DNA from 2 places in the Streptomyces sp. NPDC054841 genome. Region 1 is predicted to be linked to the other one. Evidence: riboswitches for the same ligand, from Rfam matches in the RefSeq annotation. Region 1 holds a riboswitch; the other holds the start of a gene.

Region 1 (6,476 bases):
GGCCGGGCACGCACGCGCGTGTCCGGCCCCGGCCCGGAGTGGGCTCAGGATGCCTGAGCGGAGAGATCCGTCCGGATCTCACGGGCCGCTGCGACGAGGTTGTCGAGTGACGCCCGGGTCTCCGGCCAGCCACGGGTCTTCAGGCCGCAGTCGGGATTGACCCACAGCCGCTCCGCCGCAATGGCCTCGAGTCCCTTGCGGAGCAGGGCCCCCGCCTCGGCGGTGCCCGGGACGCGCGGCGAGTGGATGTCGTACACACCGGGGCCGACCTCGCGCGGGTAGCCGGCAGTGGCGAGTTCGCCGGCGACCTGCATATGGGAGCGGGCGGCCTCCAGGCTGATGACATCGGCGTCGAGGTCGTCGATGGCCTGGAGGATGTCGCCGAACTCGGCGTAGCACATATGGGTGTGGATCTGGGTGTCCGGGCGCACCCCGCTGGTGGTGAGGCGGAACGCCTCCGTCGCCCAGGTGAGGTAGCGAGCCCGGTCCGCGGCGCGCAGCGGCAGCGTTTCGCGCAGGGCGGGTTCGTCGACCTGGATGACGGAGGTTCCCGCCGCCTCGAGGTCGTCGACCTCGTCCCGCAGGGCGAGAGCGACCTGGCGTGCGGTGTCCCCGAGCGGCTGGTCGTCGCGGACGAAGGACCAGGCGAGCATGGTGACCGGGCCGGTGAGCATGCCCTTGACCGGTCGGTCGGTGAGCGACTGCGCGAAGCGGGTCCAGCGCAGGGTCATCGGTCCGGGGCGGGAGATGTCGCCGGCGAGGATCGGCGGGCGGACGCAGCGGGTGCCGTACGACTGGACCCAGCCGTGCCGGGTGGCGAGATATCCCGTGAGCCGCTCGGCGAAGTACTGCACCATGTCGTTGCGTTCGGGCTCACCGTGCACCAGGACGTCGATTCCGGCCTCCTCCTGGAAGGAGATGACCTCGCGGATCTCGGCCTCGATGCGCTCCTCGTAGCCGGCGGTGTCGATACGCCCGGCGCGCAGATCGGCACGGGCGGTGCGCAGTTCGCCGGTCTGCGGGAACGATCCGATGGTGGTCGTCGGCAGCAACGGCAGCGCGAGGTGGGCGCGCTGGGCGGCGGCCCGCTCCGGGTACGGCTGCGCGCGGCGGCCGTCCGCGTCGGTGACAGCTGCCGCCCGGGCGCGCACCGCCGGGTCACGGGTGATCGCCGAACCCGCACGGGAGGCCAGATCGGCCCGGTTCGCGGCCAGCTCCGCCGCGATCGTGTCCGTGCCCTGCGCGAGGCCGCGGGCCAGGGTGACGATCTCGGCGGTCTTCTGGCGGGCGAAGGCGAGCCAGCGGGCGATCTGTGGATCGATGTCGTGCTCGACGGTGCTGTCCAGCGGGACATGCAGAAGCGAGCAGGAGGCGGACACATCGACCCGGTCGGCGAGACCGAGCAGGGTGCCGAGGGTGGCGAGCGACGCCGAGAGGTCGTTGATCCATACGTTGCGGCCGTCGACGACGCCGGCGACCAGGCGCTTGCCGGGCAGCCCGCCGGCCGCGGCGAGTTCGTCGAGGTTCGCGGCGGCCGGGCCGGTGAAATCGAGGGCGAGACCGTCGACGGGAGCCTTGGCCAGGACCGGCAGCGCTTCGCCGAGCCGGTCGAAGTAGGAGGCGACCAGCAGCCTGGGCCGGTCGCTGAGGCCGCCGAGGCCGCGGTAGGCGCGGGCGGCGGCGTTCAGCTCGGCGGGCGTGCGGTCCTGTACGAGGGCGGGCTCGTCCAGCTGCACCCACTCGGCCCCGGCGGCCCGCAGTTCGGCGAGTACCTCGGCGTACACCGGCAGCAGCCGGTCCAGCAGCGTCAGCGGCTCGAAGCCGTCGTCGACACCAGGAGCGGGCTTGGCCAGCAGCAGATACGTGACCGGGCCGACGAGCACGGGGCGCGCGCGGTGGCCGAGTGCGAGCGCCTCCTCGAGTTCGGCGACCTGCCTGGCCGGATCGGCGGAGAAGACGGTGCCGGGTCCGAGCTCGGGGACCAGGTAGTGGTAGTTGGTGTCGAACCACTTGGTCATCTCCAGCGGCGCCACGTCCTGGGTGCCGCGTGCCATCGCGAAATAGCCGTCCAGGGCGTCTGCCTCGACGGCGGCACGGTGGCGGGCGGGGATCGCGCCGACCATCACGCTGGTGTCCAGGACGTGGTCGTAGTACGAGAAGTCACCGGTCGGCACCTCATGGACACCGGCCTCCGCGAGCTGCCGCCAGTGGGTGCGGCGCAGGCCGGCGGCGGTGTCCCGGAGGGCGTCCGCGGTGACGCGGCCCTTCCAGTAGCCCTCGATCGCCTTCTTCAGTTCCCGGTTCCGGCCCTGCCGGGGGTAGCCGTACACGGTGGCCCGTGCTCCCGTGGCTGCGGACTTGCTGGTCACGGAACTCTCCTTCGCGAGCGTGTCTCCGATACGACCCCGGGAACGGATCGAGGGCGCGAAGGAACGGCGACCGGGCGGCCGGATGTTGCCCGTGTCCGCCTGGTGTGTGCGCCGACCCGCCCTCGAGGTCACCGGGATCTCCGCACGCGTACGTCGCGTGCGGGCAACGGGCAGGTCTTCGGACTCGCGGGCACGTCGCCGGTTTCCCGGCGGACACCTACTGGCCGTCGCTTCCCAGACCCGGCCGGGCCCAGTGCGTATGACGGCGGTCGTTCCCGCTCACCGCTGCGGGGCAGTCCCGGATTCCCACCGGGTTCCCTCTTACGACACTCCTGTCCAACTGACAGGGCGTACCAGCTGCACGGTCAGCGTAGGGGGTACGTGGGTTCGCGGACACCACTGTTCACATTCCGGAAGGAATGTGCGGGTGCGGGCGGCCTGCATGCAGCAGACCGGCCGTCTTGCCGGCGGCCCCGGCCCAGGGGTTGACCGGGGCCGCCGGGGGGCAGCCAAGGGGAGAGGCTGCCCTAACAGAACACCGTGGGGCCGACGAGGAGGAGTGTCGTCCGCAGTGCCACCTGAAGTAAATATATTTACTGCCAAGTACGCAAGGGCATGAAAAAATTCATGCACCTCTGGGTGTGAAAGTCCCCCCTGCAAGACCGTCGCCCGGCCCCGCCCGCGTCAGTACTCCAGGAAGAAATCGTGCTGCTCAGCGGCCTGCTCGTACTGCTCAAGACGCATCTGCGTACGCTCGGGATCGGCATCGGCCATGGCCTGGAGGATGGCCGCCGACAGCACCCCCGGCGCCGCGTACGAGTCGAAGACCAGACGCGATCCGGTGGCGGCCGTGAACGCCACGTCGGCCTCGTCGACCAGCGGCCCCATCGTCAGGTCCGTGATCAGTGCGGTGCGCAGGCCCGCACTGCTTGCGGCCCGCATCGCCGCCAGTGTCTCCTTGGCGTGCCGCGGCATCGCGAACGCCAGCACCCATGTGCCGCCCGCCTCCCGGGACTGCAGCAGCGCGTCGTAGGCCACGCTCCCCCCGCGCGAGACCAGACGCACGTCCGGATGGATCCGCCTCGCCCCGTACGCGAAGTACTCCGCGAGCGAAGAGGAGATCCGCAGGCCGAGAATCGTCAGCGGGACCGACCGGGCGAGCTCCCGGCCGATGTCGAGCACCTTGCCCGTGTCGGCGAACACACGGCGCAGGCCCTCCAGATTGCCGATCTCGGCGTCGACGGCCGCCTGCAGTTCGTTGCGGCGGTCCTCCCCCGTGTCCACCGAGCCGGCGACCGCGCTCAGCGCGATGGGCTGCAGCGCCTCCCGCAGCGCCGGGAACCCGCTGAACCCCACCGACGAGGCGAAGCGCGTCACCGACGGCTGACTCACCCCCACCCGGTCCGCGAGATCCGTGATCGACAAGAAGGCGGCCTCGGTGAGGTGGTCGATGATGTACTGCGCGATCCGCCGCTGCGCGGGAGACAGCCGGTGCCCGCCGAACAGAGCGCGGACCCTCTCCACAGGCGTCGGCTCCGCATCGGGAGACTGCCTTCCCGGCGTGATAGCAGACGCCTGCGCGCGCGCATGCTGCCCTGATGGCACGGTGTGCCTCCTTCGCGTCCCACTTGGGTTCAACATAGCTCACGCACCGTGGTCGCCCACGGGAACCGTCGGCCACTGTCCGGCTGGTGGGACAGCCCCGTACGCGGCTGCCGACTGCGGCCGCCGTACGGCGAGTTCGGGGACGGCTGAGCGGGAGAACCGGCCGTCGTACGGGAAGGCCCCGACCCGGTCGGCACGTGCGGGAGCTTTCCGGGGGCGGGGCCTTCCCTGAGGCGGGACGCGCTCAGCGTATGGGGCCGATGTCCGGGCCGCCGCGCGCGGAGGCCCGAGAGCGGCGGAGGCCGCCGACGCGGCGCTCGGCCACGGCCGCCATGGCCAGACCGAGCAGCAGCGCCACGACGCCGACGATGACGTTGCTGACGATGCTGCGGGTCGTCGCGACGTTACCGGCGACGACCCAGGGGGAGATGATCGTCCAGGCTCCGATGGCTATGGCGCACCAGGCCTGGGAGTGGGTCCGCTCGTAGGCCGAGCCGAACCCGCCCATGCACAGGGCATAGGCGACACCGGTGATCAGGTTGCACACGGCCAGCGTGGTGAGGCCGTTGAACCCGGCGATCCACGGAGAGGCCGCCAGGTACAGGCCCGTGAGGAGGGCCAGTGTCTCTATCGCCTGCGCGCGAGGCGTCGAGGTCGCCCGTTCGAAACGTGCGCGCATCTCGGCCAGGTCGGGGTGCTGCTCGATGCTGGGGTGGGTGGTCATGGCGGGCCGCCTCCTTCGGAAGCGTGAAATCGGCCGTTCACCTGCAATGAAACGCTTTCTGCGCAGTTCCGGTCAACGCGGCCGGGACAACTCGTGGGGACGGATACGGACCGTGTCCGGGCGGCAGCGGCACGGTCATACGACGGTGACGGGAGCGATCAGCCCATCGGCCGACTCCGGCGGGACGGGGGTGGCCTGAGTGCTGATCAGGTCCCCCTGGGACAGGGCTCCGGTGCCGGAGAGGTCGATGTGGACCCGCAGTCCGTAGGAGGCGCCGGGGTCGAGGTCCGGCACCCTGACGGTGAAGGGCACGCGGCCCCCCGGAGTCAGCTCGACGTCCGTCTGGACCTGTGCGCCGACCACCGTGGAAGGACCATCGGCAAAGGAGACGTCCCGGACCTCGACGAGGACCCGGGCCGCCAGGGTCCTCGGACTGTCGGCGGGGAGGGTCACGAAGCCCGCGACGGTGTCCGTCATCGCGGCCTGCCCGCCGGCAACCGTGCGGGGGCCCGCTCCGGGTCGCGCTCGTCGAGCCGCGCCAGGAGCGCGGCGACCTCCGCGGTGATCGGCAGCCCGGTCCGCTCCTCCACGAACAGCCGCCGGCCCGCGGGGCCGGCCTCGAAGAACACGTACTGCCCGGCGGGGCGCCGGGCGGCGGTCTTCTTCGTGCGGCGGGTGCGCCCCGACGGGCCGGCGTTCATGCGTCTCCTCGGTGCAGGGGATGGAACGTGCTCGGACGGGGACTTCGTCACCTCCATGCGTTCCACCCCCTGCCGCTCGGCGGAGATAGGACTTACTCGTCCAGTCTAGGCGTCGGGGGTGGCGTACACGCGCTCTCCCCCGACGTAGGTCAGCGCGACCTTGGCCTCCGCGATGGCCTCGGGCGGCCCCGCGCACGGGTCCCGGTCCAGGACGATCAGGTCGGCGAGGGCTCCGGTCCGGACGCTGCCGGTGTCGTCGAGGTGGTTCACGTACGCCGAGCCCGCGGTGTACGCCGTGAGCGCGGTGGTCAGGTCGATCCGTTCGTCGGGCAGGAACACCGGGCTCCGCTCCCCCGGCAGGACGCGGTTGACCGCGACGTGGATGCCCTCGATCGGGTCCGGGCTGCTGACCGGCCAGTCGCTGCCCGCGGCGAGGGTCGCACCCGCGCGCAGCAGTGCGCCGAACGGGTACTGCCATGCCGCCCGTTCGGGTCCGAGGAAGGGGATGGTGAGCTCGTCCATCTGCGGTTCGTGCGCGGCCCACAGCGGCTGCATGTTGGCCGTGGCGCCGAGCTGCCGGAAGCGGGGGACGTCGTCGGGGTGGACGACCTGCAGATGAGCCAGGTGCGGGCGGGTGTCGGTCGGGCCGTTGGCGGCACGGGCGGCCTCGACGGCGTCCAGGGCGTCGCGTACGGCCCTGTCGCCGAGGGCGTGGAAGTGGGCCTGGAAGCCGAGCGCGTCCAACTCGGTGATGTATGCGCCCAGTTGTGCCGGGTCGACGAAGCTGGTGCCGCGATTGGCGGTGGCGCAGCCGCAGCGGTCGAGATAGGGGTCGAGCAGGGCGGCGGTGCCGTTCTCGGCGACTCCGTCCAGCATGATCTTGACGGTGCCGGCGCGGAACCGGTCGTGGGTCAGCGCGGCCCGGCGTTCGACGAGCTCCGGGATCTGTTCCGCCCCGCGCTCGCGGTCCCACCACAGGGCGCCGACGACGCGGGCGGTGAGCAGCCCGTCCCGGGCGGCCGTGACGTAGGCGCCGGACGGGTCGTCCATACCGAGGAAGTCGCCGATGAGCGCGTC
Region 2 (8,376 bases), on a different contig from region 1:
GCCGCAGGAGTCTGCCGAACAGGCTCCGGGCGGCGAGCCCGCGTGCCTCGGCTGCGGGCGCGTGGTGGGTGCGCCCGGCCTGGCGGTCGGGCGGGGTTCCCTCGCTCGCCCAGAGCTTCGCCTGGGGGTACCCCCGTTTCGCCCCGCTCGCCGGTGCGGGCCGTCGTGAGGGTGCGGGTCCTCCGGCCGTAGGTGCCTCGTCATTGGCGGCTGCGGACCGTGGGCCAGCCGGAGCCGGAGCCGCAGCCGCGGGCGGGAGCCGGTCGGACGACGCGTCCGCGGGCCCGAGCCGGTCGGCCGACGCATCCGCTGCGTCGGCGAGTGCGGTCGGGGCGGCCTCGTCGGATCCGCGAAGCGGGTCGGTGTCCGCCTCCGTACCCCATGTCTCGCCCGGGGCGGGGGCCGCCGTCGCGGGTCCGCGGTGGGGGGCCGGGGGCTCGCCCACGGCTTCGGGAAGGGGCGGGGTGGGGGAGAGAACAGCGGCCGCACCCGGAACCCGCGGCTCCGTCCCCGACAGCCGCGCCCGCAAGTCGCCCGCGCGGCGCCGCGCGTCCCGTACCGACAGCGGCAGCGGGTCCCAGCCCGCCAGGCGGCCGAGGGCGACGACCGGGGGGTGGACCGGGGAAACGGTCATGATGTCGGCGGGGGCGCCCGTCACCGGGGGCTCGCCAGGAGCCGGGAGCAGCACGACCTGGTCCGCGTACTGGACGACCCGCTCAAGTCGGTGCTCCGCCATCAGGACGGTCGTGCCCAGATCGTGGACGAGCCGCTGGAGGACCGCCAGCACCTCCTCCGCCGCGGCCGGATCGAGCGCCGACGTCGGCTCGTCCAGAACCAGCACCCTCGGGTGCGGGGTCAGCACGGAACCGATCGCGACGCGCTGCTGCTGGCCGCCGGAGAGCGTCGCGATCGGGCGGTCGCGAAGACCGGCCAGGCCCAGCAGGTCGAGGGTCTCCTCGACGCGGCGGCGCATCACGTCCGGGGCCAGGCCCAGCGACTCCATCCCGTACGCCAGCTCGTCCTCCACCGTGTCGGTCACGAAGTGGGCGAGCGGGTCCTGGCCCACCGTGCCGACGAGATCGGCGAGCTCGCGCGGCCTGTGGGTGCGGGTGTCCCGGCCGTTCACCGTGACCCGGCCCCGCAGCGTGCCGCCCGTGAAATGCGGCACCAGCCCGGAGACGGCACCCAGAAGTGTCGACTTGCCGACTCCCGACGGGCCGACGAGCAGAACCAGTTCGCCCTCGGGGACGGTCAGGTCCACCCCGGCGATCGTGGGCGCGGCGGCGTCGCCGTACGTCACCGAGACGTTCTCGAAGCGGATCACGACGACTCCTCCGGCGGTGCGGGAGCTACGAACGCGGGCATCAGGCCCACCAGGACCGACACCGCGGGCCACAGCGGCAGGGTGGGCGCGGTCAGCGGTACGACGCCGGGGTGCAGGGCGTCCGGATCGTACGAACCCGCCCGGATCATCAGCGCCGCGACCGCCACGCCCGACCCGGCCACCAGCCACGCCCGGACGCCCCAGTGGTCGGGGCGGTAGCGGGTACGGACCTGACGGCGCCCGCCGAGCCACAGCCCCGCCAGCGCCGCGGCGAACCCGCCCAGCAGCACCGGCAGTCCGTACCCCGCCCCCTCGGCCGCGAGCAGTCCGTACGAGCCGGCGCAGACCCCGAGCAGACCGCCGAGCGTGAGGGCCGACGTGGTGTGCCGGACCGCGGGCGGCACCTGTGCCGTACGCCCGTACCCCCGCGCGTCCATCGACGCGGCCACCGCGACCGACCGCTCCAGCGCGCCCTCGAGTACCGGCAGCCCGATCTGCAGCACCGCCTTCACCCCGCCGGTCGGGCGGCCGCGCAGCCGGCGGGCGGTGCGCAGCCGCACCACGTCCGCGACCATGTTCGGCGCGAACGTCATCGCGACGACGACGGCGACGCCCGCCTCGTACAGCGCACCCGGCAGCGACTTCAGCAGCCGCGCCGGGTTGGCGAGGGCGTTCGCCGCACCGACACAGATCAGCAGCGTGGCCAGCTTCGCGCCGTCGTACAGCGCGAACACCAGCTGCTCGGCCGTCACCCGGCCGCCGATCCTGATCCCCTGAGACCAGTCGGGCAGCGGTACTTCCGGCAGCGTCACCAGCAGATGCGTACCCGGAATCGGCGAGCCGAGGACGGCGGAGAAGACCAGCCGGGCCGCGATGACGAAGAGCCCCAGCTTGACGAAGGCGCCGTACGAGCGGGCCCACGGCGCGTCGGTGCGGCGCGCCGCCACGACGTACCCGGCGACGCCGACCAGCAGGCCCAGGAGAAGGGGGTTGGTGGTCCGGGACGCGGCGGTGGCCAGACCCAGAGCCCACACCCACCACGCCCCCGGGGGCAGCGCGTTGCTGCGGCTCGCCTCGGGGGCGCGCAGGACTCCGCCACGGGGCGGGCGCCGCCCCGGGCGCTCGCGGTGTGCAGCGTCGCGGCGCGTGGCGTACCGGTCCCGGCCGGGGCGGCCGGTGTGGCCGTCCGCAGGCGTCGCCGGACGGGCTGGGAACGTGCCGTTCTCGTGGGCGCGGCCGGTGTGGCCGTCCGCAGGCGTCGCCGGACGGGTTGGAAACGTGCCGTTCTCGTGGGCGCGGCCGGTGTGGCCGTCCGCAGGCGTCGCCGGACGGGCTGAAAACGCGCCCTCCTCAGGCGCCGCCGGGCGGGCGGGAAACGTGCCGTTCTCGTGGGCGCGGCCGGTGCGTCCGTCCTCAAGCGCCGGACGGGCTTGATGTGTGCGGTCGGTACCGGCACGGCGGCCGGGGCTCGGCGGGGTCATCCGCGACGGCGGCGGGACTGCCAGAACGCCGCCGCGCCCAGCGCGAGGACCGCGGCGACACCCGCGAGGAGGCCGAGCGACGGGCCGCTGCCGGTCGCCTCGGCCGTCTCGGCAGGCGCGGAGGCGGACTCCGGGGAGGACTGCGACGAGGACTGCGGGGACGCTGTCGTCGACGGGGCGTCGCCCGACACCTGTTCGCCGCAGCCCGTCCTCGGGCAGCCGGAGATCGCGCACAGCAGCGCATCCGAGTTGTAGCGCAGGGGCTCGGCCACCGCGGCGAGGGCCTCCGCACTGGTGGCGTCGGGACGGACCTGCGCACAGCCGGTGCGGGGGGCCGGCGGCGTCTCGCCCCCCGGCGCGTCGGCGGGGGTGCCGAAGTCGACGACCACGCCGACGCGCTTGGTGCCGGCCTTCGCGGGGGTACCCGCGCACAGCGCGGCGAAGCCGGGTGCGGTCCGGGGCCTGGCAGAGTCCTGCGAGTCCGCACTGACGGAGAAGCGGAAGCCGTCCACCGTGCCATCGGCCGGCCGGGCCGTGGCCGGGCCCTGGGTGGCGTACGCCCAGGCCCCGCCGTCGGACTGCCAGAACGACCAGTACCGGTAGCCCGCCGCCTGCGCGGACCCCGCGCCGCCCAGCACGGTGAGCGCGACGCCGAGGGCGAGGACGAGCGCCGTCAGTCGTGCAGGCACGACCGTGCCCACCCCTGTGCGCGTCCCGTACCACCGCGTCCCGTACCACCGCGCACCGCGGGCGCGGGCGCGGGGGCGAGTGCGGTCGGTCGCCCTCGGCATCACTGCTGCTGGTTCTTCCGGCGACCGCTGATCAGGAAGCCGATGCCCGCGCCGGCCGCGACACCCGCGCCGACGATCCACCAGATACCGGCGCTGTCGCCGCCCTTGTCCGTCTCGTCGTCCGAGTCGCCCTCGCTCGGCTGCGGCGTGGCCGCGTCCGTGGCCGTGGGCGCGGGGCCGGTCGCGTTCAGCTGCTCGACCAGGTCGGCACCGCCGAAGTCGCGCGGGTCGGCGCCGGACGCGTGCGCGGCGAGGATGAGCTGCGCGTACGCGGCAGGTCCGGCGTCCTTCGCCCAGCCGGCGGAGTTCTTCTCCAGCCAGGCCACCGCACCGGCCGCCTTGTCACTGTGCCCGGCGGCGGACAGGGCGAGCACCGCGTCCGCGGTGTTGCCGAAGTCCGGCAGCGGAGCCGGGTCGGTCGCGCCGGGCATCGGCGGCGAGTCCAGGTGCCCGGTCTTCGCCAGGGCCTTCGTGAGGTACGCGGCGCCGTTGCGCGCGGCCTGCTCCGGAGTCGCCCTGGCCGGGCTGGCGCACTTCGGTTCCCCGTCCGGCTTCGGGCCGCCGGCGATCATGCCGCGGCCCAGTCCGCCGAGCACGGCCGCCGCCGTGGCGTCGCCGTTCGCGAGCAGCTTGCCCGCCTTGTCCGGCTGGTACGCGAACGCCCCGCCGCCCGTCGCGTCGGCACACGGGATCGCGAAGGAGACGAGTGCGTCGTACGGGGTCTTTCCGTCCTTCGACTTCACGTCGCCCGGCTTGGCCTGCGCCGCGGCGAAGGCGCCGATCACGATCGACGTGGAGTTGGCGTCGGACGGCATGCCCGGGTTGTAGCTCCAGCCGCCGTCCGCGTTCTGCACGGACTTCAGCCACTCCAGGCCCTTGTTGACGGCGTCCTGGTGCCCGCCGAGGGCGCGCAGGGACTGCACGGCGGCCGCCGTGGCGTTGGTGTCCAGCATCGTCTTCGCGTCGCACGGCTTGCCGGCGTCCGCGCGGTACGAGGCGAAGCCGCCGTTCGCGCACTGCTGCCCGGTCAGCCAGTCGACGGACTTCGCGGCGGGCACGGTCCGCATGACGTCCTGCGCGAGCAGCGCCAGCGACTGCCGCCAGACACCGTCGTACGTCGGGTCCTTGGTGCCGTACAGCCCGGCCGGGATCGTGGGCGAGGGAGAAGGGGTGGGCGCGGCCGTCGCGGCCGGGGCACCGGCCACGCAGAGCACGGCGGAAGCGGCGGCGAGCGCTGCTGCGCTGCGGCGAACGGTCATGGCGGACTGTGCCTCTCCTGTCGGGAGCCGGGCACAGGCACGCTGAGGCACCAGGCTCCGGCGCCGTATACCTCGACGGTGCCGGCCACCGGGCGGTCCCGATGGCGCGAACCGGTCACTCCGGTACGAGGCATTCCGACTCACCGCCTGCGACGGCGGCTCACGGTTGCGGGTCAGTGCCGGATTTGCACCGGCTTCCCCCCGTACGGTGTGATGACGACTCGCACACTCTACCGGTCCGTATGCCGGGCCCCCGGGGACGGTCGGCACTGCCGGGCCCGCGCGGACGCGCCCGCCGGAATGCCGGCGCCCCGGCCGACGGGGACGGGCGTCAGTGAGCCGCCACGTACGCCACCGGATCACTGCCCGCCACCGCCTCCGCCCGCCCCAGCTTCACCAGGCGGCGCAGATGGGCCTCCGCCTCCGAGACCGCGATGTTCCGTGAGCCGTAGGGGATCTGCTCCCAGGGGCGGTTCCACTCCATGCGCTCGGCCAGCTGCCACGGAGTGAGCGGCGCGGCGAGGAGCTCCAGCAGTCCGCCCAGCCGCTCCTCGTGGTGGGCCAGCAGCTCACGGACTCGGGCGGGGGCGTCGGTGAAGGCGTGCTGGTGCGCCGGGAGGACCTCGGCGACGCCGAGGCGGCCCACACGCTCCAGGGAGTCGAGGTAGTCGCCGAGCGGGTCGGTGACGGTGGAGTCGTCGGGGTCTTCGTAGAGGCCGATGTGCGGGGTGATCCCCGGCAGCAGATGGTCGCCGGAGAAGAGCCGTCCAACGCCGGGGAGGTTCGCCGGGTGCTCCTCCTCCAGGTGCAGACAGACGTGCCCGGGGGTGTGGCCGGGCGTCCATATCGCGCGCAGCCGACGGCCGGCCAGGTCGACCGGCTCCCCGGGGACGATCTCCCGGTCGGGCAGGGCGGCCCGGAGCCCGGGCAGGGTGCGCATCCGGCCTTCGGCGCGCGCCGCGCGCAGCGGGGCCAGATGCTCCTCGGGGGCGCCGACGGCGGCGAGCTTGTGGGCGAGGTAGTCGAGCCAGGCGCCGGGCCGTGCCTCGCGGGTGCGGCGTACGACGGCGGTGTCGGCCGCGTGCATCGCGATCCAGGCGCCGGACGCCTCGCGCACCTGACCGGACAGTCCGTGGTGGTCGGGGTGGTGGTGGGTGATGACGACGCCGTGGACGGCGGCCACCGAGGTGCCGATGGCGGACAGGCCCTCGGTGAGGGCCGTCCAGGAGGCCGGATCGTCCCAGCCGGTGTCGATGAGGACGGGGCCGCGGCCGGTGTCGAGGACATGGACCAGGGTGTGGCCGAGCGGGTTGTCCGGGATGGGGACCTGGAGGGACCACACGCCTCCGCCGTGCTGGATCACCTGTGGCATGCGTCCTCGAATCTCCGGAGGCGGCAGGGGCATTGCTCACTATAACGAGAACTGATGGACCGTCAGAATGGTCGGGGAGAGTTTGCCGGCATCCCCGGCCGGCCTGCGTCTCGGGTGTCGCCACGCCGAAGATCGTTCTGGTTGAGGGTTCTTGCGCCGACATGACAGGCAGTGCTCGCTGCGATCCACTGGAAGAGGACCTCATGTGCGTCGACAGCGAGGAAGAGCGCTGGGAGGACCCGTGAACACCACAGGCCGCTTTGCTCGCAGGGCCACCACCGTGAGCCTGACCGCCGTTCTGGTCGCTGCAGGGACGGGCGGGGCCACCGCCGCCGGCACGCCCCACGACTTCGCCCGCACGGGCGGCCTCCGCGCCTCCGCCACCGCCGCCGACGACGACTGGATCTCGGTCACCGGCCCGCCTCGCAGCATCACCGCCGAGTGGGTCGAGACCACCGACAAACCCACCGGCATCTCGGTCAAGATGCCCGGCAAGGCCGAAACCCAGGAAGGTTCCTTCACCCTCGACTCCAAGTCGATCCAGATGCGCATTTACAAGGTCGAGGACGGGAACAAGCGCTTTGCCTTCGAGGTCGCGGACACTTCGGGAACTGACGTCAAGGATGCGCTGGGCACGGTCATCCCAGGCGCTGCTGCCCCGGTCAGCGGGACCGTGACCAGCAACCGCGCCACAACAGTCGACGGCCACCCCGCCCGCGAGGGCCGTATCACGTTCAACAGTGACGGCGTCCCGAGCGTGATCCTCATCCGTGTCATTGCCGCTGACGGCCAGCTTGTCGTGCTTGCGACCAGTGCCCCCACTGCGAACGAGAAGGGCCTGAACGTGCTCTACAAGCGCTTCACCAGCAGCCTGCGCATCCCCTGACCTTTCCGTTCGGGTGATCACCCGAACGGTGCGAATGAGTCTCTCCGCATGCGTGAACGTCAGGGTGTGCGCAGGCTGGGAGAAGCTGCCGCCCGTGCGCACGGTGAGGGACGATGATCGTATCCGTGGTGTCGATGCCGGAAGGGCTCGTCGCTCGTACAAACCTGCCGGAGGCCCGTGAGCGTCTCGCGGCATCGCGCTTCCTGCTCGTGGACATCGAGCTGCCCGAGAAGGCGTCGCCCGACGAACAGCCGGTCTCCCGGCAACTCGGTCTGGAAGCCGAGGGCTTGACGTGGCTGGGCAGGGAAGGCGAATCCGTACGGGCCGAGTTCCTCGGGGACACTGCGGGCTTCGTCGTGCCCGTGGTCGAAGCGGGCCAGGTCGCCCATATGCATGCCTTCGTGACCGAGCGGTACCTGGTGATGGTTCACCGAGGGCCGATGGGACCGGTCGCGAGCCTCATCGGCCGGTTGCGGAGCGAAAGGCCTTCCGACCCCGTGGCACCACGCGCTCCTGCCCTATCTGGAGGCCACGGACGAGACCTTTTCGCGAAGGATGCTGAGCCGCAGCTTTCCGGAGGAGCGGCAGCGGCTCGCTCGCTCGTACCTGCGCGCCGCCAGGTTGGTGACCCGGCTCTGGCGGAAGCTGCACGACGACAGTCTCGACGTCGATGACTGATGGGCCCATCAGCCCTCCTCCGTGGCTTTGTTCAAGAACTGATGGCCCGTCAGAATTGTCCGGATGCGGACCGGTCGAGCACCGGGGAGGGCCGCTACGCCCCCACCCGAAGCCGCCGCTCATCCGCGGCGTCGCTGATCGCCGGCCATACCCCCGCCACCATGCCCTGACCGACGGGACCGTCGGGATCCCTGCGGGCATGGAGTCGTGCAGGCGGCCGTCTCCGGCTCCAGCGACCGGGATCGCTGGAATCGTTCGAAGGGAGCCGGCCGGACCTGGCGCAGTGCGGCTGGTGCCCTGAGTCGGGACGCTTCTCTGGCGTCAGGTCGGGCATGGCGTGCCGCCTTCGCTACGCGGCCGCGGTGTTCGTCGGCGCGGTGTCGGGGTGGTGCTTCAGTGCCATACGGGCTCTCACTCGCGCCTCGCCCTCCATGGTCACCCAGTGCGGGTGGGTCGACACCTCGATGGACAGCTCCCGAACCAGGGCCCAGAGACGGGCCTCCTCCGCCTTCTGCTCGTCGGTGTAACCAGGACTGTCCGCCTGGCCGCCGGTGACGACGCCGGTGTGGGGGTGCTCTTCGCCGG

What was found. A riboswitch is a leader RNA that binds a small molecule or an ion and turns the genes downstream of it on or off. The one in region 1 is predicted to bind cobalamin.
Region 2: it holds a riboswitch for cobalamin, as region 1 does, so the genes downstream of both, ACWGI8_RS29110 (prenyltransferase/squalene oxidase repeat-containing protein) here and metE (5-methyltetrahydropteroyltriglutamate--homocysteine S-methyltransferase) in region 1, are expected to answer to the same signal.

Annotation. Positions count from the first base shown of each region.
Region 1 covers NZ_JBSGZO010000436.1:148-6,623, forward strand. The annotation lists gene metE (5-methyltetrahydropteroyltriglutamate--homocysteine S-methyltransferase) at 45-2,369, opposite strand; cobalamin riboswitch at 2,522-2,742, opposite strand; gene ACWGI8_RS35780 (MurR/RpiR family transcriptional regulator) at 3,054-3,974, opposite strand; gene ACWGI8_RS35785 (SPW repeat protein) at 4,219-4,698, opposite strand; gene ACWGI8_RS35790 (YbaY family lipoprotein) at 4,834-5,175, opposite strand; gene ACWGI8_RS35795 (hypothetical protein) at 5,172-5,399, opposite strand; partial or broken gene ACWGI8_RS35800 (amidohydrolase) at 5,505-6,476, opposite strand, start outside.
Region 2 covers NZ_JBSGZO010000276.1:2,489-10,864, forward strand. The annotation lists gene ACWGI8_RS29095 (ATP-binding cassette domain-containing protein) at 1-1,324, opposite strand, end outside; gene ACWGI8_RS29100 (energy-coupling factor transporter transmembrane component T) at 1,321-2,412, opposite strand; gene ACWGI8_RS29105 (SCO2322 family protein) at 2,802-3,494, opposite strand; gene ACWGI8_RS29110 (prenyltransferase/squalene oxidase repeat-containing protein) at 3,596-4,855, opposite strand; cobalamin riboswitch at 4,948-5,095, opposite strand; gene ACWGI8_RS29115 (MBL fold metallo-hydrolase) at 5,187-6,227, opposite strand; gene ACWGI8_RS29120 (hypothetical protein) at 6,469-7,113, shown strand; gene ACWGI8_RS29125 (hypothetical protein) at 7,669-7,791, shown strand; gene ACWGI8_RS29130 (hypothetical protein) at 8,141-8,376, opposite strand, start outside.